4 regions of the Micromonospora sp. NPDC049523 genome follow, and region 4 is predicted to be linked to each of the others. Evidence: riboswitches for the same ligand, from Rfam matches in the RefSeq annotation. Region 4 holds a riboswitch; each other region holds the start of a gene.

Region 1 (5,768 bases), on a different contig from region 4:
GGCGGGAGCGACCAGACGCCGCACGGCGTCCACGATCGTCGTACGCCGGTCCTGCTCGGGTACGAGATCCAGGAAGTCTGCGGCCTGCATCTGCCACATGTTGGCGAGGTTCAGCACCAGCGCCAGGAGCTGCCCGGCGGTGAACCGGTCGGTGAGCACGCCCCGGCGCTGGGCGTCCGCCACCGCGTCCAGCTTCTGCTTCATCGCGGCCGAGGTCGACGCCCGCCGGCCGGCCGAGTCACCCCGTTCCAGCTCGTACCAGGCCACGAACCGCATCACCTCGGGATAGGCCAGCCCGCCGTCGTAGAGCCGCGCGGCGTACTCGCCCAGGTCGTCGGCGTCAATCGGGACGCCCGCGACCACCTGCTCGACGATCGCGTCGAAAACCGCCTCGAACAGGCCCTCCTTGTTCTCGTAGAACGAGTAGACGAGGCCGGCACTGATCCCCGCCCGCTTGGCGAGGCGGTCGACCCGCGCCCCGGCCAGGCCGTACGCGGCGAACTCCGACAGGGCCGCCTCCAGCAGGCGCTGGCGTTTGGTCTCCGGGTCACGGGTACTCATGTCCCCAGCTTGCCTACTGAACATTCATTTGACAAGCCGAGCCGACCGCGGCTACCGTCGAACTTACTGAATGAATGTTCACTACGAAGGGGGATCGGCATGCCGGACCACACTCACTGGACACCCGAGGCGATCGCCGACCAGACCGGGCGTACCGCCCTCGTCACCGGCGCGAACAGCGGAATCGGGCTGGAGACGGCACGGGTGCTCGCCCGGCACGGGGCCCGGGTCATCCTCGCCGGGCGGAGCCGGCCGCGGCTCGACGAGGCGGTGCGTACGCTCCGCGCCGAACTGCCGCAGGCGGACCTGGACAGCGTGGTCCTGGACCTCGGCGACCTGTCCTCGGTCAGGGACGCGGCCGCTCGGGTCGCCGCCACCGAGACCCTCGACCTGCTGGTCAACAACGCCGGGATCATGAACATCCCGGAGCGCCGGACCACCAGGGACGGATTCGAGCTGACCGTCGGCACCAACCACCTCGGGCACTTCGCGCTCACCGCCCAGGTGCTGCCCGCCCTGCTGCGCTCCCCCGCGGCTCGCATCGTGACGGTCAGCGCGATCGCCGCGAAATGGCCCAGCGGGACGCTGACCGACCTGATGAGCGAGGAACGCTACCGTCCGATGGCCGCCTACGCGAAGTCCAAGCGCGCCAACGTCGTCTTCACCCGGGAACTCGCCCGCCGTCTCGCCGGTACGACCATCACCCCGGTCGTGATCCACCCCGGCGCGGCCATGACGAACCTGCAGCAGCACACCCGGGGTGCACTCGTCCGGGCCCTCACCGGCGTCATGGAGAAGTTCCTGATGGGCTCGCCGGAGGGCGCGGCGTGGCCCAGCCTCTACGCCGCGACCAGCCCCGACGTCCACTCCGGAGAGTTCATCGGCCCGGCCTCCCGCAACCAGACCGCCGGCACGCCGAAGCCGGTAGCGCTGCCCCGCGGTGCCGACGACCCGGCCGAGGGCAGCCGACTGTGGGACGCCAGCGAACGCCTCACCGGCGTCTCCTTCCCTCTGACCGGTAGCGCTCGGTGACGTACGCCGGGGTCCTCTGCCTGGCCGGGACGGGCCGGACAGGACACGACGGACGGTTCGGGAGGCGCGCGCCGGCCGCGGGTGACCGACCTCGATGGGGAGTGCCAGGCCGCGGCCCGCCGACACACCCGACACGACATCTGGTGTTCGGTTTCCAGGCCTCCCCCATATATAGTCTGTGGCGCGACTGGTTCGGCCGGGTATCCAACCTGGCTGAGGCAAGAGGGAACCCGGTGGAAGTCCGGGACTGCCCCGCAGCGGTGAGTGGGAACGACAGCCGTCACACAGCACTGGGAGACAACCGGCCTCTGCCGGGTGACCTGGGAAGCGACGGTCAGTAGGGAGTCACGGGTAGCCGTGGCCGCGCCCATGAGTCCGAAGACCTGCCAGCCGCGCCGCGCCGGCCCATCCGTGCGCGGCGGTCCGAGGCCGCGCGGGACGGCCGACGGCACAGACGCGCGTTTCGCGTGCGTCCCTGCCTGCCTGCGCGCACTCCGGACCTCGTCGGCGACGAGTACCGAGGAGCGACAGGTGACGGTCACAGAGTTGATGCCGGACGGCACGACGACGGGCGGCGATCTGCCCACGCCGGGGCAGCGGCGTACGCAGATGCAGGTACGCAAGCGCAACGGCACACTCGAACCGGTCGACGTCGACAAGATCGTCCGGGCGGTGCAGCGCTGGGCGGACGACCTGGACGACATCGACCCGCTGCGGGTGGCTACCCGGACGATCAGTGGACTCTACGACGGGGCGACCACGGCCGAACTGGACCGGTTGTCGATCCAGACCGCCGCCGAGATGATCGGCGAGGAGCCCCAGTACTCCCGGCTCGCGGCCCGGCTGCTGGCCGGTTACGTCGACAAGGAGGTACGCGGCCACGGCATCGCGTCGTTCAGCCAGGCAATCCGCCTCGGCCACGAACTCGGGCTGATCGGCGACGACACGGCACGGTTCGTGGCGGTCAACGCCCGCAAGCTCGACGACGCGATCGACCCCACCGCCGACCTGCGGTTCGAATACTTCGGGCTGCGTACGGTCCACGACCGCTACCTGCTGCGCCACCCGACCGGGCGGCTGGTGCTGGAGACGCCGCAGTACTGGCTGCTACGGGTCGCCTGCGGCCTGTCCCGTACGCCCGGCGAGGCGATCGGGTTCTACCGGTTGATGTCAACGCTCGCGTACCTGCCGAGTTCCCCGACGCTGTTCAACTCCGGCACCGCGCACACCCAGATGTCGTCCTGTTTCCTGGTCGACTCGCCCCGCGACGAACTCGACTCGATCTACGACCGGTACGCCCAGGTGGCAAAGCTGTCGAAGTTCGCCGGCGGGATCGGGATCGCCTGGTCGCGGGTGCGTTCCCGGGGCGCGCTGATCCGGGGCACGAACGGCCTGTCGAACGGGATCGTGCCGTGGCTGCGGACCCTGGACGCGAGCGTGGCGGCGGTGAACCAGGGTGGCCGTCGCAAGGGCGCGGCCTGCGTCTACCTGGAACCGTGGCACCCGGACATCGAGGAGTTCCTGGAGCTGCGGGACAACACCGGTGAGGACGCCCGGCGTACGCACAACCTCAACCTGGCCAACTGGATTCCGGACGAGTTCATGCGGCGGGTCGAGGCGGACGAGACGTGGTCGCTGTTCGACCCGGCCGAGGTGCCCGAACTGCCCGACCTGTGGGGGGACGAGTTCGACGCCGCCTACCGGTCCGCCGAGGCCGCCGGCCGGTTCGTGCGCCAGGTCAAGGCCCGTGACCTGTACGGGCGGATGATGCGCACCCTGGCCCAGACCGGCAACGGGTGGATGACGTTCAAGGACCCGTCGAACCGGCTGTCCAACCAGACCGCCGAGCCCGGCAACGTGGTGCACCTGTCGAACCTCTGCACCGAGATCGTCGAGGTATCCAGCGACGGCGAGACGGCGGTCTGCAACCTCGGTTCGATCAACCTGGCCGCGCACGTCGCGGGCGACGACATCGACTGGGAGCGGCTACGGGACACGGTCCGTACCGCCGTGCTCTTCCTCGACCGGGTGATCGACATCAACTACTACCCGAGCGTCGAGGCGGCGGCGAGCAATCCGCGTTGGCGGCCGGTGGGGCTCGGCCTGATGGGCCTGCAGGACGTCTTCTTCGCGCTCCGGCTGCCGTTCGACTCCGCGCGGGCGTCGGAGCTTTCCACCAGGATCTCCGAGGAGATCTACCTGACCGCCCTGGAAACCTCCGCCGACCTGGCCGAACAGTTCGGACCGCACCCGGCGTACGCGCAGACGCGGGCGGCGCGCGGTCAGCTCCAGCCCGACCTGTGGGGGGTGACCCCCACCCAGGAGCAGCGCTGGAGCGCGGTACGACAGCGGATCGCGGCACACGGCCTGCGCAACTCGCTGCTGGTCGCGATCGCCCCGACGGCGACCATCGCCTCGATCGCCGGTTGTTACGAGTGCATCGAGCCGCAGGTGTCCAACCTGTTCAAGCGGGAGACGCTCTCCGGGGAGTTCCTGCAGATCAACACCGCCCTGGTACGGGAACTCAAGGCGCTGGGCCGGTGGACCGAGCAGGTGCGTACCGAGATCCGGCGCGCGGAGGGCTCGGTCCAGGGCATCGAGTCGCTGCCGGCCGACGTACGGGAGCTGTTCCGGACCGCGTGGGAACTGCCCCAGCGGGCGTTGATCGACCTCGCTGCCGCCCGGTCCCCGTACATCGACCAGAGCCAGTCGCTGAACCTGTTCATGAGCGCACCGAACATCGGCAAGCTCTCCTCGATGTACCTGTACGCCTGGAAGTCGGGGCTGAAGACCACGTATTACCTGCGCTCCCGTCCCGCCACCCGGATCCAGCAGGCCACCGTCACCATCGACCGCCCGGTGACCGTCGACACCGACGCGGTCGCCTGCTCGCTGGAGAACCCCGAGTCCTGCGAAGCCTGCCAGTAAGTAGCCCCCACCCGCACCCACACGTGAGGCAACACGATGACGAGCACCGCCAAGACCTCCATGTTGCTCGACCCGGGGATGGACCTGACCCTGCGGCCGATGCGCTACCCGCACTTCTTCGACCGGTACCGCGACGCGATCAAGAACACCTGGACCGTCGAGGAGGTCGACCTGCACTCCGACCTGGCCGACCTCGGCCGGCTGACCCCGGCCGAACGGCACCTGGTCAGCCGCCTGGTCGCGTTCTTCGCCACCGGCGACACCATCGTCGCCAACAACCTGGTGCTCAACCTCTACCAGCACGTCAACTCGCCGGAGGGCAGGCTCTACCTGTCCCGGCAACTGTTCGAGGAGGCGGTGCACGTCCAGTTCTACCTCAACCTGCTCGACACGTACGTGCCGGACGAACAGGAGCGGTTCGCCGCCTTCGACGCGATCGAGAACATCCCGTCGATCCGCCGCAAGGCCGAGTTCTGCTTCCGCTGGATCGACTCGATCTTCGAACTGCGGGAGTTGCGCAGCCGCGAGGACCGGCGGGCGTTCCTGCTCAACCTGATCTGCTTCGCCGCCTGCATCGAGGGCCTGTTCTTCTACGGCGCCTTCGCCTACGTCTACTTCCTCCGCTCCCGGGGATTGCTGCACGGGCTCGCCTCCGGCACCAACTGGGTGTTCCGCGACGAGTCCATGCACATGGCGTTCGCCTTCGACGTCGTGGACACCGTCCGTCGGGAGGAACCGGACCTGTTCGACGACGAGATGCGCCAGCAGGTGCGCGACATGCTCGCCGAGGCGGTCGAGTGTGAGGTCCAGTTCGCCGAGGACCTGCTCGAACAGGGCGTCTCCGGGATGTCCCTGCCGGACATGCGCGAGTACCTCCAGCACGTCGCCGACCGGCGGCTCGCGCAACTCGACCTTCCCCCGATGTACGGGTCGAAGAACCCGTTCGCGTTCATGGAACTGCAGGACGTGCAGGAGTTGTCGAACTTCTTCGAGCGCCGGGTGTCGGCGTACCAGGTCGGGGTGAGCGGCACGGTCAGCTTCGACGACGACTTCTGAGCGTCTCCGGTGGTGGGTGGGTCGGCCGCCCACGCACCCTGCCGTTGCGCCGGTCGGAGCAGTAGGCGTACCTCGACTGGGTTGAAGACCCGTGGCTACGCCGAGGTGGACACAGGCCCTCGCCCGCCTCGTCGCCGCGGCCGCCGAGGTGCGCGCCACCCGCGCCCGAGCACGCGGGAGGGGCGGTGCCG
Region 2 (5,768 bases), on a different contig from region 4:
CGACCCCGTGGAGTAACGACCGGTTCGAGTTGGGCGAGGGAGCCCGTTGGGTGGACGGCCGGCTGGTCCTGGTCGACCTGCTCGCCGGCCGGCTGTTGGAGACCACCGGCGAGGCACCCACGCCGCTGCGGGAACTCCGCCGGCTGGACGCCCCGCTCGGCGCGGTGGCGCCGATCGCCGGGCGGCCCGGTGACTGGGTGGCCGCGACCGGCACCGGAATCGCCGTGCTCACCGGCACCGACGGCTACCGCGAACTCGCCGACCTGGAGAGCGCCAATCCCTCACCCGCGCGGATGAACGACGCGGTCGCGGATCCGCACGGCCGTTTCTGGGCCGGCAGCATGGCGTACGACAACACGCCCGGCGCCGGCACCCTCTACCGCTACACCGGGTCGGGTGCGCCGGTACCCGTCGTCACCGGCCTGACCATCGCCAACGGGCCCGCGTTCGACGCCGCCGGCACCACCATGTACCTGGCCGACACGCCCCGGGGCGAGGTGGACCGCTTCGCCGTCGACCCGCGTACCGGGGATCTCTCCGGTCGGCAGCCGTTCCTGCGACTCGCCCCCGACGAGGGTGTCCCGGACGGCATGACGGTCGACGCCGCCGGCCACCTCTGGGTCGCCCTCTGGGGCGGGTACGCCGTCCGCCGCTACCGCCCCGACGGCACCCTGGATCGCGAGCTGCGCCTGCCAACCGCCCAACCCACCAGCGTCTGCCTGGGCGGCCCGAACCTGTCTCGCCTCTTCATCACCACCGCCCACCACTCCCTGTCCCCCCGCCACCCCCAAGACGGCGCCCTCCTAGCGATGGACACCGAAACCCCCGGCCTCCCCACCCACCCCGCCACCCCACCCCGTTGATCATGAAGTTAGCGCGGGTTTTCGGCCTCTACGGTGTCGTTAACTTCATGATCGACGGGGTGCTTCGGGTGGTTTTGGATGAGGGAGGTGGCGGTTAGGACCAGGGCTGTGCCGGTGAGGGTGGGGAGGGTTACCGGTTCGTGGAGGGCTAGGGCGCCTAGGAAGAGTGCGACTACGGGGAGAAGGTAGGTGGTGGTGGACGCGACGGTCGATCCCAGGTCGTCGATGAGGCGGTAGTTCAGTACGTAGGCCAGCCCGGTACCGACGGTGCCGAGCAGCAGCAGGCTGCCGACCGGCACCACGCCCCACGTCGGCGCGGTCAGGCCACCGAAGGGCAGGGCGAGGGTGAGCAGTACCGCCCCGGCGGCGAGCTGACAGGCTGCCAGCACCATCGGGGGAATGCCACGTCCGGTGAGATACCGGCCCATGTAGACGAAACTGACGCCATAGCTCGCCGCGGCGGCGAGGCAGGCCAGCCCGCCCCAACTCGCGATGTCACCGGCCGACTCCCAGGGCGTGAAGATCAGCACGGTTCCGGCGAAACCGAGTGCGATGCCCATCCCGCGCCGGAGGCTCACCGCCCGGTCGGTACCGGCGAGTACGGCGACCAGCACCGTCCACAGCGGTGTGGTCGCGTTGAGGACTCCGGCGACGTTCGACCCCACGGTCTGCTCGCCGAATCCGACGAGCGTGTACGGGATCGCGTTGGCGAACAGCGCCGCGACGACAAGATGCGCCCAGATGCCGCGCCGGGTCGGGAAGGGCATCCTCCGTAGCAGGGCGATGGGTGCCAGCACCGCTACCCCGAGCAGCAGCCGGAACAGGACGAGTTGGACCGGTGTGAACCCGTCCAGTGCCAGTTTGATCCAGAGGAAGCCGGAGCCCCAGATCAGGGCGAGCAGGGCGAGTCTCAGGGCATTTCCGCGGCTCAATCCGTCTCCCCGTTCCGGTACTCGATCTCCGGCAGGTCGAGGACGACCCGGCGGACCGGTGCGGGTTCATGATCCACCGCGGGTCGGCCGAGCGGGGGCCCGGCTGCCGCCGACTATGCCCCCACCCGGTCCCGCCGGTTGGCCCGGACCAGCGCCCAGGTTGCCAGCGACACCCCGATCCCGGCGAAGAGGGTCGCACCCAGCAACAGGTACGCCGTGTCGTGGTTCTCACCGGCGCGAGCGTCGTTGACGTCGGCTTCCGGAGCCTGCGGGTCGTAGACGATCGGCACCTCGTCGCCGACCGCCGGCTGGGGACCGGACGCCTCGTCGCCCTGGCCGATCAACGCCCGCACCTGCCTGCCGTCGGGCGTACGGAACTCGACCTCGGTCCGTTTGGCCTTGCCCGCACCGACGTCCACCACCCGGGCGGTGGTTCGTTCACCGTGATCCCGCAACGCGTTGTCATTGCGCCACACCTGCACCGTCGCGATCGCGAACCCGACGATCACCGCGATCCCGAGACCGACGAAGAGCGGCACCGGCGGCCGACGACGTTTCCCGAAGAAGACCATGGACGTCGATTACCCGGTCGGTGCGGAAGACGAACCGGGCGACGCGCGGTCGCGGTGGTCACGTTGACGCCGGACCGGTCCGTGGGACAGCATGGCCTGCACGAGCGGTGCGCGGAGGAACCCGGTGCGAGTCCGGGGCGGTCCCGCCACTGTGACCGGGGAGTGACCTCTCACGTACGGGCCACGGCCGAGCGGCCGGAAGGTCGAGGGGAAGCGTCGATCCGGGAGTCAGGAGACTCCGACCGCTCGGTGACACCCAGCCACACGCGGGCGTGGATACCCGCGGAAGGGACTTGAGCATGGCTTCTGCGCGCCTGAGCGGGCGATGACCCCGCCGTACCCCTTCTCCGCCGTCGTCGGCCTGGCCGAACTGCGACTGGCCCTGCTGCTCAACGCGGTTTCTCCGGCGATCGGCGGGGTGCTCGTCCGGGGTGAGAAGGGCACCGCCAAGTCGACCATCGTCCGGGCGCTCGCCGCGCTGCTGCCCGACGTCGACGTGGTCCCCGGCTGCCGGTTCGCCTGCGACCCGGCCAACCCGGACTCCGAGTGCCCGGACGGCCCGCACGAACCGGGCGTGGTCGGCCTGCGGCGCCGCGCGACCCTGGTCGAGCTGCCGGTCGGCGCCACCGAGGACCGGGTGGTCGGCACCCTCGACCTGCAACGTGCCCTGGCCGACGGGATCAAGGCGTACGAGCCGGGGCTGCTCGCCTCCGCCCATCGCGGGGTGCTCTACGTCGACGAGGTGAACCTGCTGCCGGACCACCTGGTGGACCTGCTGCTGGACGCCGCCGCGATGGGTCGGGCGCACGTCGAACGCGACGGGGTGTCGGTCAAGCACGCCGCCCGGTTCCTGCTCGTCGGCACGATGAACCCGGAGGAGGGCGAACCCCGCCCCCAACTCGTGGACCGGTTCGGGCTGGTGGTCGCGGTGACCGCACCCCGGGAAACGGCTCCCCGGGCCGAGGTGGTCCGGCGGCGGCTCGCGTACGAGACGGACCCGGTGGGCTTCGCGGCACGCTGGGTCGACGAGGACGCCGTACTCGCCGAGCGGATCGCGGTCGCCCGTCGACGCCTGCCCGGGGTGCGGCTGCCCGACCAGGAACTGGACCGGATCGCCACCATCTGCCTCGCGTACGGGGTGGACGGGTTGCGCGCCGACATCGTGGTCGCCCGGACCGCGGTGGCGCTCGCCGCCTGGCACGACCGGGACGTGGTGACCGCCGACGACGTCGCCGCCGCGGCCAGGCTCGCCCTGCCGCACCGCCGCCGCCGGGACCCGCTCGACCCGCCCGGCGCCGACCAGGAGAAGCTCGAGGAACTGCTGAGCGAGCACGGTGCGGACGCCGACCCGGAGCCGGACCCGCCGGCCGGACCCGACGACGATCCCGACGGTGGCCCGCCCGACGGGCCGCCCGAGGGACCCGACGGTGGCCCGCCACCGGGCGGACCCGACCGGGGACCGGACTCGTCCGACGGGACACCCCCGGCGGCCACCGGACCGGAGCAGACCGGCCCGGACGAACAACCCGTACCGGAGCAGCGGACGGACGAGCAGAAGACGGATCAGCCGACCGCCGGAAACCAGCCGACGGTCGCGGCGACCAGCCCGTACCGGACCCGTGCGCTGGCCGTACGCGGACGGGGGACCGGTGCGCACACCGGCCGCCGCTCCCCGGCGTACGCCCGGCGGGGTCGGGTGGTCGGGGCCCGGCTGCCGGCCGGCCGGCTGACCAGCCTGCACCTGCCCGCCACCCTGCTGGCCACCGCCCGGCGCGGAGCCCGCACGGTCACGGCAGCGGACCTGCGCGAGGCGGTGCACGTCGGGCGGGAGGCGAACCTGGTGCTCTTCGTGGTCGACGCCTCCGGGTCGATGGCGGCGCGCCGCCGGATGCGGGTGGTGAAGACCGCCGTGCTGTCGCTGCTGCGCGACGCCTACCAGCGGCGGGACAAGATCGGCATGATCACGTTCCGGGGCACCGGGGCGAGTACGGTGCTGGAACCGACCGCCAGCCACGAGGTCGGCGTGCTGCGGTTGGCCGAACTGCGCACCGGAGGCCGTACCCCGCTCGCCGCTGGCCTGCGCCAGGCGGCCCGGACCCTGGAGTCCGAACGCCGCCGCGACCCGCGCCGCCGGCCCCTGCTGGTGGTGGTGACGGACGGTCGGGCGACCAGCGGTCCGGACCCGTTGACCGTCGTGCCGTCGCTGGCCGACGTCGCCTCCGTGGTGGTCGACTGCGAGTCCGGGCCGATCCGGCTCGGGCTGGCCCGGCGGCTCGCCACCGCACTCGACGCCGACTGCGTCCCGCTGGACGCGCTGCACACTCTCGGAAAGGCGGCCTGACATGCCCCAGGGCAAGCCGGAGCAGGTACCCGACGACGGTCTCACCACCCGGGAGCGGCGCCGCCAGCCGGTCACGGCGGTGCACACCGGTCAGGGCAAGGGCAAGTCGACCGCGGCGTTCGGGATGGCGTTGCGGGCCTGGAGCGCCGGTTGGCCGATCGCCGTCTTCCAGTTCGTGAAGAGCCCGAAGTGGAAGGTCGGCGAGGAGACCGCGCTGCGTGCGCTCGGGGAGAGCGGCAAGGGCGGCAGCGTGGTCTGGCACAAGATGGGCGAGGGCTGGTCCTGGATCCAGCGCCCCGGCACCGAGCGTGACCACGCGGTCGAGGCGGCCGAGGGCTGGGCCCAGATTAAACGCGACCTGGCCGCCGAGGCGTACCGCTTCTACGTGCTGGACGAGTTCACCTATCCGATCAAGTGGGGCTGGATCGACATCGACGACGTGGTCGCCACGCTGCGTGACCGGCCGGGCAACCAGCACGTGGTGATCACCGGCCGGGACGCCCATCCGGACCTGGTCGACCTCGCCGACCTGGTCACCGAGATGACCAAGGTGAAGCACCCGATGGATGCCGGCCGCAAGGGCCAGCAGGGCATCGAGTGGTGACGGTTCCCCGACTGGTCATCGCGGCACCCGCCTCCGGGCACGGCAAGACCACCGTCGCGACCGGATTACTGGCCGCGTACGCCGCACGGGGGGTGCGGGTGGCCGGGTTCAAGGTCGGTCCGGACTACATCGACCCCGGCTACCACACGCTCGCCGCCGGCCGCCCCGGGCGCAACCTGGACCCGGTGATGGTCGGGGAGGACCTGGTCGGGCCGCTGTTCGCGCACGGTGCGGCCGGCGCCGAACTCGCCGTGGTCGAGGGTGTGATGGGCCTGTACGACGGGCGGGTCGGCGCCGGTGACTTCGGCTCCACCGCGCACGTGGCCGCCCTGCTCGACGCGCCGGTGCTGCTGGTCGTCGACGCCTCCGCGCAGGCCCGTTCGGTGGCCGCGCTGGTGCACGGCTTCCGCTCGTTCGGTTCGGCCGCGACCGGGGCGATCCGGATCGCCGGGGTGC
Region 3 (5,768 bases), on a different contig from region 4:
CTACTCGGAGCCGTCGTCTTCGAGGTCGCCCTCGGTCTGGACGTACAGCTCGCGCAGGGCGTCGAGGGTGGCCTGCTCGGGGTGCTCCCAGAGGTGCCGGTCGGCCGCTTCGAGCAACCGTTCGGTGATGCCGTGCAGCGCCCACGGGTTGGACTCGGTGAGGAACTTCTGGTTCTCCTGGTCGAGCACGTACGTCTCGGCCAGTTTCTCGTACATCCAGTCGGCGACCACACCGGCGGTGGCGTCGTACCCGAAGAGGTAGTCGACGGTCGCGGCCAACTCGAACGCGCCCTTGTAGCCGTGCCGGCGCATCGCCGCAAGCCAGCGCGGGTTGACCACCCGGGCGCGGAAGATCCGGGCGGTCTCCTCGCTCAACGTACGGGTACGCACCGCGTCCGGCCGGGTGCTGTCCCCGATGTACGCCGCCGGTGCCTTGCCGGTGAGCGCCCGTACCGTGGCGATCATGCCGCCGTGGTACTGGAAGTAGTCGTCGGAGTCGGCGATGTCGTGCTCACGGGTGTCGGTGTTCTTCACCGCCACCGCGATCCGCCGGTACGCCGTCTCCATGTCCCCGCGCGCGGGCACCCCGTCCACGCCCCGGCCGTAGGCGTAACCGCCCCAGACCGCGTACACCTCGGCGAGGTCCGCGTCGTCGCGCCAGTTCCGGCTGTCGATCAGCGGGAGCAGTCCGGCCCCGTACGCGCCCGGTTTGGAGCCGAAGATGCGCATGGTCGAGCGCCGCTCGTCGCCGTGCTCGGCCTGGTCGGCGAGCGCGTGTGCGCGTACGTAGTTCGACTCGGCCGGCTCGTCGAGTCCGGCGACGAGGCGTACCGCGTCGTCGAGCAGGGCCACCACGTGCGGGAACGCGTCCCGGAAGAAGCCGCTGATCCGCATCGTGACGTCGATGCGGGGCCGGCCCAGTTCGGCCGGGTCGATCGGTTCCAGGCCGGTGACCCGACGCGACGCCTCGTCCCAGCGTGGCCGTACGCCGAGCAGCGCGAGTACCTCGGCGATGTCGTCACCGGCGGTACGCATGGCGCTGGTGCCCCACATGGACAGTCCGACCGAGCGCGGCCACTCCCCGTTGTCGGCCTTGTAGCGGGCCAGCAGCGAGTCCGCCATCGCCTGCCCGGCTTCCCAGGCCAGCCGGCTCGGCACCGCCTTCGGGTCGACGGAGTAGAAGTTGCGGCCGGTGGGCAGCACGTTGACCAGGCCGCGCAGTGGCGATCCGCTCGGGCCGGCGGCCACGTAGCCGCCGTCGAGGGCGTGCAGCACCGAGGTCATCTCGTCGCTGGTCCGGTCCAGCCGGGGCACGATCTCGCCTGCCGCGAACTCCAGCACCCGGACCACCGGTTCGTGGTCGGCCACGGCGTCGCCGAGCACCCGTTCGCACACCTCGGTGCCGACGCCGGGTGTCCAGTCCCGTTCCTCCATCGCCAGCACCAACGCGCGGGCGGTTTCCTCGATCCGGTCGACCTCGACCCGGCCGGCGGTGCCGTCCTCGGTCAGGCCGAGCGCCTCGCGCAGGCCGGGCAGGGCGGCGACCTGACCGGCCCACATCTGCCGGGCGCGGAGCATCGCCAGCACCAGGTCGACCCGGTTCTGCCCGCTCGGCGCCACCCCGAGTACGTGCAGCCCGTCGCGGATCTGGACGTCCTTGACCTCGCAGAGCCAGCCGTCGACGTGCAGGATGAACTCGTCGAACTCGGCGTCGTGCGGCCGGTCGGACAGGCCGAGGTCGTGGTCGAGCTTGGCGGCCTGGATCAGGGTCCAGATCTGGGCCCGGATCGCCGGCAGCTTCGCCGGGTCCAGCGCGGCGATGTTCGCGTGTTCGTCGAGGAGCTGTTCCAGCCGGGCGATGTCGCCGTAGCTGTCGGCGCGGGCCATCGGCGGGATCAGGTGGTCGACCAGGGTGGCGTGCGCCCGCCGCTTGGCCTGGGTCCCCTCGCCGGGGTCGTTGACCAGGAACGGGTAGATCAGCGGCAGGTCACCGAGGGCGGCGTCGGACCCGCAGGCGGCGGACATGCCGAGCGTCTTGCCGGGCAGCCACTCCAGGTTGCCGTGCTTGCCGACGTGCACCATCGCGTGCGCGCCGAACTCGTCGGCCAGCCACCGGTACGCGGCCAGGTAGTGGTGGCTCGGCGGCAGGTCCGGGTCGTGGTAGATGGCGACCGGGTTCTCGCCGAAACCACGCGGCGGTTGGACCATGACCACGGTGTTCCCGGAACGCAGCGCGGCGAGCACGATCTCGCCATCGGGGTCGCGGGAGGTGTCGACAAACAGTTCACCGGGCGGCGGCCCCCAGTGCCGTTCCATGCCCTCGCGCAGCTCGGACGGGAGGGTGTCGTACCAGGCCCGGTAGCGGCTGGCCGGGATCCGGATCGGGTTGGCTTCGAGCTGCTGCTCGGTGAGCCAGTTGAGGTCCTGGCCACCGGCGGCGATCAGCGCGTGCACCAGGGCGTCGCCGTCACCGGCGGTCACTCCGGGGAAGGCGTCGGGGCCGTCGGCCGGACCGATGTCGTACCCCTGGTCGCGCATGGCGGTGAGCAGCCGGACGACGCTGGCCGGGGTGTCGAGGCCGACCGCGTTGCCGATCCGGGCGTGCTTGGTCGGGTACGCCGACAGCATCAGCACGATCCGGCGCTGCGCGGGCGGGATGTGGCGCAGCGAGCCGTGCCGTACCGCGATGCCGGCGACCCGGGCGGATCGCTCCGGGTCGGCCACGTAGACGGTCAGCCCGTCGGAGTCGATCTCCTTGAACGAGAACGGCACGGTGATGATCCGGCCGTCGAACTCGGGGATGGCGACCTGGGTGGCGGTGTCCAGCGGGGAGAGGCCGTCGTCGTTGTCCGCCCAGACCGCACGGCTGCTGGTCAGGCAGAGCCCCTGCAGGATCGGCACGTCGAGGGCGGCGAGCGCGCCGACGTCCCAGGCCTCGTCGTCGCCGCCGGCACCGGCCTCGGCGGGTCGGCTGCCACCGGCGGCGAGCACGGTCACGACCAGCGCGTCCGCCTCACCGAGGGTTTCCAGCAGGGCGGCCTGCGGGCTGCGCAGCGACGCGCAGTAGACCGGCAGCGGGCGACCTCCGGCGTCCTCGATCGCGGTGCAGAGCGTCTCGACGAAGGCGGTGTTGCCGGCCACGTGGTGGGCCCGGTAGTAGAGGACCCCGATCACCGGCCCGTCGCTGTTGCGGGCCGTACGCTCCAGCCGTCCCCATTCGGGGGTCGGCACCGGTGGGGCGAAGCCGTACCCGGTGAGCAGGATCGTGTCGGAGAGGAACCGGTGCAGCTCGGTGAGGTTGGCCGGGCCGCCGTGCGCGAGGTAGGCGTGGGCCTCCGCGGCCACCCCGGCGGGCACGGTCGAGCGGCGCATCAGCTCCGCGTCCGGTGCCTGCTCACCACCGAGGAGTACGACCGGCAGCGCACCCGCCAGCAGCGCGTCCAGCCCCTCCTCCCAGGCCCGGTAGCCGCCGAGGATGCGTACGACCACGAGGTCGACGCCGTCGAGCAGGGCGGGCAGGTCCTCGACCGAGGTGCGGGCCGGGTTGGCCAGCCGGAAGTCGGCGCCACTGGCCCTGCCGGAGAGCAGGTCGGTGTCCGAGGTGGAGAGGAGCAGGATCATCGGGCACCGCGCAGGGCGTGGCGTGACATGGTGGTTCCTCCCTCGGGGTCCGCGCCCCGGGTTCGTCGGTTGCGGCTCGGGGCGGGCCCGGACGGGTACGCTCCATGCCGCGCGGTGACCCGGAGTCTCCTGGCTCCCGGATCGTCGCTCGCCCCGGTCTTCCCGCCCGTGTGGGCCGTGACCGTGTCGGGGTCCGCTCCCCGGTAACAGTGGCGGGACCGCGCCGGGATCACACCGGCTTCCTCCACCTGTCGCCGCGTTCAGCGGTTCTCACTCTCACGAGTCGGACCCCCGTTCGTCAAGCGGCCCCCGGTAGGGGTGCCGCTCCGCCGGGGTGGGCCCACCCAGGCCGTAGTATCCGCCGGGTGTGGTCACCACGAGGGCGGTCGGCACCGGACGCCTGTCCGGGGACGCTGCGCGTACATGCCGCTGCCGACGGCAACCTGGCCCGGGTGCGGGTGCCCGGTGGGCGGCTGCACGCCGACCAGTTGGCCGCGCTGGCCGCCGCCACGGACGAACTCGGTGACGGTGGTCTGGAGCTGACCTCGCGCGGGAACGTACAGCTTCGTGGCCTGCGGGCGGGTGCCGAGCGGGAACTGGCCGCCCGGTTGTACGAGGCGGGGCTGCTGCCGTCGGAGACCCACGAACGCGTACGCAACGTCATCGCCTCCGTACTCAGTGGTCGGGTCGGTGGGGGTTTGCTCGACGTCCGGCCGCTGGTCGACGCGCTGGACGAGGGGCTCTGCGCAGATCCGGCGCTGGCCGGGTTGCCCGGTCGGTTCCTGTTCACCGTCGACGACGGTCGGGGCGACGTGACCGGCTTCGGGGCGGACGTGGGGCTGCTCGCCGTGCCGGGAGGTCCGGTGGCGGTGCTGCTGGCCGGCACCGACACGGGAGTACGGGTCAGCCCGCGGGAGGCCGCCTCGACCGCCCTGCTCGCCGCGCGCTTGTTCCTCGCCGAGTCCACCGCGCAGCACAGCACCGCCTGGCGGCTGGCCGAACTCGACGACGGCGTACGGAGGGTCACCGCCCGCCTGGTTGCGGCGCTCGACCCGACGCTCCTGGTGCCGCCCGGCGACCTGACGATCCCCGAGGTGCCGACGCGAGCACCGGTCGGGGCGGTGTCCCAGCTCGACGGGCGGGTGGCGCTGGCGCTGGTGGTGCCGCTCGGCCGGCTCACCAAAGCGCAGCTCGACGCACTCGGGGCAGCCGCGAGCGCGGGCAGCGACGAGATCAACATCACTCCGTGGCGCACCGTCGTGGTACCCGATCTGAGCACCCGCGAGGCTGAGCGCCGGCTGGCGACGCTTGCGGCCGAGGGTCTGGTGGCGGATGCCGCCGCCGGTTGGGTCGGGGTGACCGGCTGCGCCGGGCGTCCCGGCTGCGCGAAGGCGCTCGCGAACGTACGGACCGACGCCACCCGGGTGCACGCCTCGGCGGTGCCGGGCGCTGGCGACCTGCCGGTGCACTGGGTCGGTTGTGAGCGGCGCTGCGGCCGGCCGGCGGACCGGCATGTCGAGGTGCTGGCCACCGTCGAGGGTTACCAGGTCAGCCTGGACGGTCGACCGCACCCGCGGTCGGCGACGCTGGACGAAACCGCTGCCGCGATCGCGGCGGCACGGAGGGGTAAGTGATCGACTACGTCCGCGACGGTGCGGAGATCTACCGCCGGTCGTTCGCCACGATCCGCGCCGAGGCGGACCTGTCGGGCCTGCCCGACGACGTCGCCGCGGTGACCGTACGCATGATCCACGCCTGCGGCATGGTCGACCTGCCGGCGGACGTCGACCACTCCCCCGGCGTGGTGTCGGCGGCGCGGGCGGCGCTGCGCGCCGGGGCGCCGATCCTCTGTGACGCCGAGATGGTCGCCTCCGGGGTGACCCGGACCCGGCTGCCCGCCGACAACGAGGTGATCTGCACCCTGCGCGACCCACGGGTGCCCGCGCTCGCCGCCGAACTCGGCACCACCCGCAGCGCCGCCGCGCTGGAGTTGTGGGGCGACCGGCTCGACGGCGCGGTGGTAGCCGTCGGCAACGCCCCGACCGCGCTGTTCCGCCTGCTCGAAATGGTCGACGCGGGTGCGGGGCGGCCGGCGGCGGTGCTCGGCATCCCGGTCGGCTTCATCGGCGCGGCCGAGTCCAAGCGGG
Region 4 (5,768 bases):
GTCCGGAAGGATCACCTTCCCCGACCCGGGCAAGGTCGGCAAGCCCAGTTCGCCCCTGAGCCGCCTCGACTCGCCGTGGGTCCTCGCCGCCGGGTCACTGGCAGGCCTGATCCTGATCGCCGTACTGGTGTTCCTGATCCGCCGCTCCCGACGCCGCCGGGCCGAGATGTCGGTCTAGCCCGACCGGAGACCCCTGGCCGTCGGCGCCGAGTCAGCTGGCGGCCAGGATCACCGGCTGCGGCGCCGCGTAGAACTGCGCGTCGGCCGCGTCCGAGGGTGCCGCCCGCGCCAGCCGCTCCACCGCGACGAAGCCGTCCGCCGCGTACGCAAAGCCGGGCCGCCAGGGCACCACCTCGTCACCGGCGACCAGCGGGAAGCTCGACCGTTGCGCCCCGGTCGTCGAGTTCAGGGTGATCAGCTCGTGCGCGTCGGTGAGCAGGTGCACCAACCCCGGCTGTACGGCGACGATCCGCACCGGCCCGGGCCCGGTACGCCGCCACAACTCGGTGCCTTCCCGGACCGAGCGGGCCACCAGCTCGTTCCCGCTCGGGGTCAGCGCCACGTCGCCCTCGAGCACCACCTCGTTCGGGTCGAGCAGGGGCATCGGCGTCGGCTCACCCCGGCCCAGAAGCCAACCCCGGCTGCTGCCACCACTGGTGGTCCGCAACGCCGGGCAGTTCGAGCCACCGTTGCCGCAGCCGACCGGCGCCACCGCCAACTCCGGACCGGCATCCTCCGGCCGCCACCGGTTGACCAGCCGACCGGTCTGGACGTCGTGGAACTCCACCACCTGGGGCGACGCGCAGGCGTCGACGGTGACGAGCTGACCGGCGGTGGTGGTGAGCGCCCCGGCCCGGCAGGAGCCGTCGATGTCGACCCGCCACAACTCGCGCCCGTCGGTCAGGTCGAGACCGCGCAGCCCGGACCCACCGATCACCACCAGTACGGCCCGTCCGCCGCTGGCGGTGGCCGGGATCAGTCCGGCTGGGGTGTAGACCGTGCTGGCCCCGGTACGGCGTCCGTCGTACCCGTGTCCGGGTGGTGGCCCGTCGGCCCGCCACCGGATCCGGCCGGTACGGGCGTCCAGCGCGACCAGATCCCCGTCCGACCAGCGGCTGACCACGGTGGTGCCACTGGCCACGATGCCGATCAGCTCGGCCGGCCAGCGCCGGTATGACCAGTACGGCGTACGCCGGGTCCGGGCGTCGACCGGCTCGTCGGCGCGGATCTGGCGGGTGGTGGCGTACACCCGCAGCCGGCCGTCCACGATCAGCGGGGCGGAGGCGAGCGTGCCGACCACCCCGGTCGCCGCCCGCACCGGGGCCGGATAGTCGGCGCGGGCGGGGGTGAGCACCTCGGCGGGGGCGAGCACACGGTAGGTGACCACGGCTGCCGCCGCGACGACCAGCACCGCCACCAGCGCGACCACGGCCGGCCGGCGCCGGCCCCACACGCCGCCCCGCGATCGCATCCAGTACCTCCGCTGGGCACCCTACCCAGACAACCCTGGCGTGCGGCTGGCAGGTCAGGCGGCAGCGGCCGGGTTCCCGCGATGATCATGCCCGGTCGAGGTGACCACGGCGGCCAGGTCGGCCAGGTCACGACGCAACGCACCCTCGACGGTACGAGCGGCGAGTCCACCGAACACCAGCGCGAGCAGCCGCGCGTACGGTGCCGTGACCGCACCCTGCTGCACCACGCTGACCGCGGTCCAGCCGCTGCGCCGCCGCCGACGCCGCCCCTGGACCGCGGTGAAGGTGTACACGGTCCGGTAGTCGACGCCGACGCCGGACGAGCTGACGGTGAGCCGGTGCGGTGGGCTGAGTTCCTCCACCCGGAACTCCTCCAGCAACTCGGTGCCGTCGGGCAGGTGGTGGCTCTCCCGCCAGACCGTGCCGACCCGCATCGGGCCGGCGGTGAGCACCTCGATCCCGTTGATCGTGGAAAGCCAGTCGGATCGGCCGGGCAGGTCGGTGAAGACCTGCCACAACTCCTCGGCGGACGCCTGCACCAGCCGGGTCACCGCTACCGTCGCCATCACACCTCCCGAACCTCCACCGTACGGCCGGTGACCGACCATTAACGCGAACATTCGCGGAAGGCGACGAGAACGTGACCCGAGTGACGATCGAACCCTCCCCGCCCGGATCCCGGAGCCCGTCCCGCTAGGGTGCGCAGCGGCACGAACTGTTGCGAGGTGCCCCGCGCGAGCGGGGAGAATCGGGAAGCCGGTGTGATTCCGGCACGGGCCCGCCGCGGTGACCGGGGAGCTGCCACCCACGCGTACGAGACGCAGCCACTGGCCCGAGGGGCTGGGAAGGCGGGTGACCAGCGCAGATCCGGAAGTCCGAAGACCGGCCTCGCTGTCACCAGCCCCCTTCGGGGGCGCGAGCGCAGCGGGAGCCTGCCTTGGACACCGATCTCTACGACGTCATCCACCGCCGCCGGGACGTACGTGCCCAGTTCACCGGTGCCCCGATCCCGGACGAGGTGCTGCACCGGGTCCTGACGGCGGCGCACGCCGCGCCCAGCGTCGGGCTGTCCCAGCCCTGGGACTTCGTCCTGGTCCGGGATCCGGACCTGCGGCAGAGGTTCCACCAGCACGTCGAACGGGAGCGGGACACCTTCGCGTCCACCCTGGACGGCGACGCCGCCGAGCGCTTCGCCCGGATCAAGATCGACGGCGTACGCGAGTCGACCCTGTCGGTCGTGGTCACGTACGACCCGGACCGGGGTGGTCCGGCGGTGCTCGGTCGGCACGCGATCGCCGACGCCGGTCTCTACTCGGTCTGCCTGGCGATCCAGAACCTGTGGCTGGCCGCCAGCGCCGAGCGGCTCGGGGTCGGCTGGGTGTCGTTCTACCGGGAGCCGTTCCTGCGGGACCTGCTCGGCATCCCCGCCACCATCCGCCCGGTCGCCTGGCTCTGCCTCGGCCCGGTGACCCACTTCGAGCAGACCCCCGACCTGGAACGACACGGTTGGCGTCGGCGCCGTCCACTGTCGGCGGCGATCCACCAGGACCGCTGGCGTCCCTCCGTCTGATCTTCTCCGGGCCTTGCCTCCACTGGGGACCCGCCCGCATACTTTGCATTGCAGAGTAAATCACTGTTGCAGAGTTGAGGAGGGGCCATGAGCCCGGCTGACACGGGGGAAGCCGAACGGACACTGGTCGAACTGAGGCGCCTGCGTCAACGCACCCACGCCCGCGCCCACGGCGGGGCCTGGCTACCGGCAGCGGGTGTGGCGGCCCTGCTGCTGCTGAGCATCGCCCTCTACCGCTACCCGTTCGAGCCGGCGTACGCGATCACCGCCGAGTACCCGTACTGGGCCGGCTTGCCCGACCAGCAGCGCAGCCCGCTCGCGTCGTACCTGTTCTGGTTCCTCGGCACACCGCTGCTGATCGCGGTAATCGGGGCCTGGTACCGGTGGCGCTCCCGCCAACTGGGGCTCCGGGTGGCCTGGTGGCCGTTCGCGGGGACCGCCCTGGGCGTCCTGGTGCTGCTCGCGATACTCGCGGCGGTACCGAAGGGCCCACCGTCCGACGAACTGATCGCCAACACCGGCTTCTGGTGGCAGGGCCTGTTGACACCACTGCTGCCGATCGCGGCGGCCCTGGTCGCGCTCGCCCGGGTGGAACGTAGCCTCGGCCTCGCGGTAGCCGGGGTGTGGATCGCCCTGCTGGCGGTCTGGCTCTGCGGCAATCCCCGCCTGGGTTACCTGCCGCCGTGGGTGATCCAACTCATCGACGGCAACCCGGACGCGCTCGGTGGCGAACTCGCCCTCCGACCGGGCCACTATCTTGTGCTGATGGCACTGCCCCTGGTCATCTTCGCCGCCGTACGCGCCCGGCGGTCCCGAAGGTATGCCGGTGAATGACCCGCAGGCGCCGCATCCGGCGCTCGCGCTGGACGACACCGTCCACCAACGCGTACGCCTGGGCATTCTCACCGTGCTCAGCGCGACGCAGGAGTGCAAGTTCGCCACCCTGCGGGACGAACTCGGGCTCACCGACGGCAACCTGAACCGGCACCTGCGGATCCTGGAACAGGCCGAGTTGTTGCAGGTGATCAAGGGTTACGAGGCGCGCCGCCCCTGCACCTGGCTCCGACTCACCAGGCAGGGGCGGGCCGCCCTACGGGCCGAGGTCGCCGCCCTGGAACAACTCGTCAGCCGCATCCGCACCGCCACCGACCCCACCGCCACCAATCCCGCGGACTCGTAGAACCACGAGAATCCGGGCTTCGCCCGCCACAGCGCCCACGGGAACCATGATCACTGCGCGCTGAGCTGTTTCCAGGCCACTCCCAGAACAGCTCAGCGCGCGTGGATCAACGTCGAGCATGCCTCGGCGGCAGACGCACAGGGGCGGCCCCGGCCAGTCACGGAGTGGGCGGGGCCGCCCGAAAACCAAGCGTTGCGGTTGGTCTGAATCAGCCGTCGAAGGCGCCGGATCGTGCCGCGCCGACGAACGCGGACCAGTCGGTCGGGCTGAAGGCCAGCACCGGGCCGGTGACGTCCTTGGAGTCGCGGACACCGACGACGTCGGCCAGGTTGTCGGCCACCTCGACACACCAGCCCTGGTCGTTCGAGCGGGCGCTCTTACGCCACGTCGCGCGCGCGAGATCGATCTGCATTTTATACCCCTTTGGTCCGAGTTTATGCACATAACAGTGCATTCGCCGGTATTCTTACACGGCGCAGAGTGCGACACGCGTTACCGACTGCAACATGCCGGAGAACAGCGGCGGGGCTACGGACGCGCTGTGCGATGGGCGCAACGGACAACGCACTTCGCCCGTTCCACAATCGATGGACGAGGTTTGTCTCTTCGACCATCGATGCGAGTCGGGCTCGCTGTGACCGATCGACGCGCCCCGGAAGGGGTTACCGGCGGGCGGGGGAGACGGTGCCGGTTACCTCGCCCAGGGCGAGCGGGCGGCCGTCCGGACCCGGTGCGGTGGCGGTGATGGTGACGGTGTCCCCGTCTTCGAGGAAGGTACGGGTGCTGCCGTCGGCCAACGTCGACGGCTCGCTGCCGCCCCAGCTCAACTCCAGGAACGAGCCGACCTGGTTACGCCGCTCCCCCGACACCGTGCCCGAGGCGTAGAGGTCGCCGGAGCGTACGGAGGCGCCATTGACGGTCAGGTGGGCCAACTGCTGGGCCGGGGTCCAGTACATCCCGGCGAACGGCGGCTCGCTCACCCGGCTGCCGTTCCAGTCCACCGTCAGGCGCAGGTCGAGGCCGAGGTGCGGGTCGTCGCGCAGGTAGTCGAGAACCGGCGGGTTCTGCTCCGGCGCCGGCACCCAGGCGTGCGCCAGCGCGTCCAGCGGCACCACCCAGGGCGAGATGGAGGTGGCGAACGACTTGCCCAGGAACGGGCCGAGCGGCCGGTACTCCCAGTTCTGCAGGTCGCGGGCGGACCAGTCGTTCAGCAGTACGACTCCGAAGACGTACTCGGCGAAGTCCTCGACCGGCACCCGGTCACCGAGCGCGGACGGCAGCCCCACCACGAAGCCGACCTCGGCCTCGATGTCGAGGCGGATCGACGGGCCGTAGACCGGACCGTCCGGGGTGGAGCGTTGCCCACACGGGCGGACGATCGGCGTACCGGAGACGACGACCGTGCCGGCCCGGCCGTGGTAACCGATCGGCAGGTGTTTCCAATTCGGCAGCAGCGGCGGCTCACCCGGACGGAAGATCTGGCCCACGTTGCTCGCGTGCTGCTCGGAGGAGTAGAAGTCGACATAGTCGCCGACCTCGAACGGCA

Evidence for each region. A riboswitch is a leader RNA that binds a small molecule or an ion and turns the genes downstream of it on or off. The one in region 4 is predicted to bind cobalamin.
Region 1: another riboswitch for cobalamin. It lies ahead of AB0J90_RS32670 (ribonucleoside-diphosphate reductase subunit alpha); the one in region 4 lies ahead of bluB (5,6-dimethylbenzimidazole synthase).
Region 2: another riboswitch for cobalamin. It lies ahead of AB0J90_RS00640 (VWA domain-containing protein); the one in region 4 lies ahead of bluB (5,6-dimethylbenzimidazole synthase).
Region 3: another riboswitch for cobalamin. It lies ahead of cobN (cobaltochelatase subunit CobN); the one in region 4 lies ahead of bluB (5,6-dimethylbenzimidazole synthase).

The regions. Positions count from the first base shown of each region.
Region 1 is NZ_JBFAPP010000032.1:28,240-34,007, reverse strand. Features, by position in the region: gene AB0J90_RS32680 (TetR family transcriptional regulator) at 1-561, opposite strand, end outside; gene AB0J90_RS32675 (oxidoreductase) at 661-1,593, shown strand; cobalamin riboswitch at 1,765-1,999, shown strand; gene AB0J90_RS32670 (ribonucleoside-diphosphate reductase subunit alpha) at 2,143-4,521, shown strand; gene AB0J90_RS32665 (ribonucleotide-diphosphate reductase subunit beta) at 4,558-5,577, shown strand.
Region 2 is NZ_JBFAPP010000001.1:139,615-145,382, reverse strand. Features, by position in the region: gene AB0J90_RS00655 (SMP-30/gluconolactonase/LRE family protein) at 1-863, shown strand, start outside; gene AB0J90_RS00650 (DMT family transporter) at 872-1,795, opposite strand; gene AB0J90_RS00645 (DUF3592 domain-containing protein) at 1,909-2,367, opposite strand; cobalamin riboswitch at 2,482-2,606, shown strand; gene AB0J90_RS00640 (VWA domain-containing protein) at 2,693-4,708, shown strand; gene cobO (cob(I)yrinic acid a,c-diamide adenosyltransferase) at 4,710-5,312, shown strand; gene AB0J90_RS00630 (cobyrinate a,c-diamide synthase) at 5,306-5,768, shown strand, end outside.
Region 3 is NZ_JBFAPP010000001.1:116,563-122,330, forward strand. Features, by position in the region: gene cobN (cobaltochelatase subunit CobN) at 1-3,621, opposite strand; cobalamin riboswitch at 3,744-3,866, opposite strand; gene cobG (precorrin-3B synthase) at 3,987-5,255, shown strand; gene AB0J90_RS00560 (precorrin-8X methylmutase) at 5,252-5,768, shown strand, end outside.
Region 4 is NZ_JBFAPP010000009.1:190,234-196,001, forward strand. Features, by position in the region: gene AB0J90_RS16445 (hypothetical protein) at 1-178, shown strand, start outside; gene AB0J90_RS16450 (PQQ-binding-like beta-propeller repeat protein) at 212-1,471, opposite strand; gene AB0J90_RS16455 (SRPBCC family protein) at 1,526-2,038, opposite strand; cobalamin riboswitch at 2,179-2,378, shown strand; gene bluB (5,6-dimethylbenzimidazole synthase) at 2,410-3,042, shown strand; gene AB0J90_RS16465 (hypothetical protein) at 3,130-3,876, shown strand; gene AB0J90_RS16470 (transcriptional regulator) at 3,869-4,222, shown strand; gene AB0J90_RS16475 (DUF397 domain-containing protein) at 4,431-4,634, opposite strand; gene fahA (fumarylacetoacetase) at 4,885-5,768, opposite strand, start outside.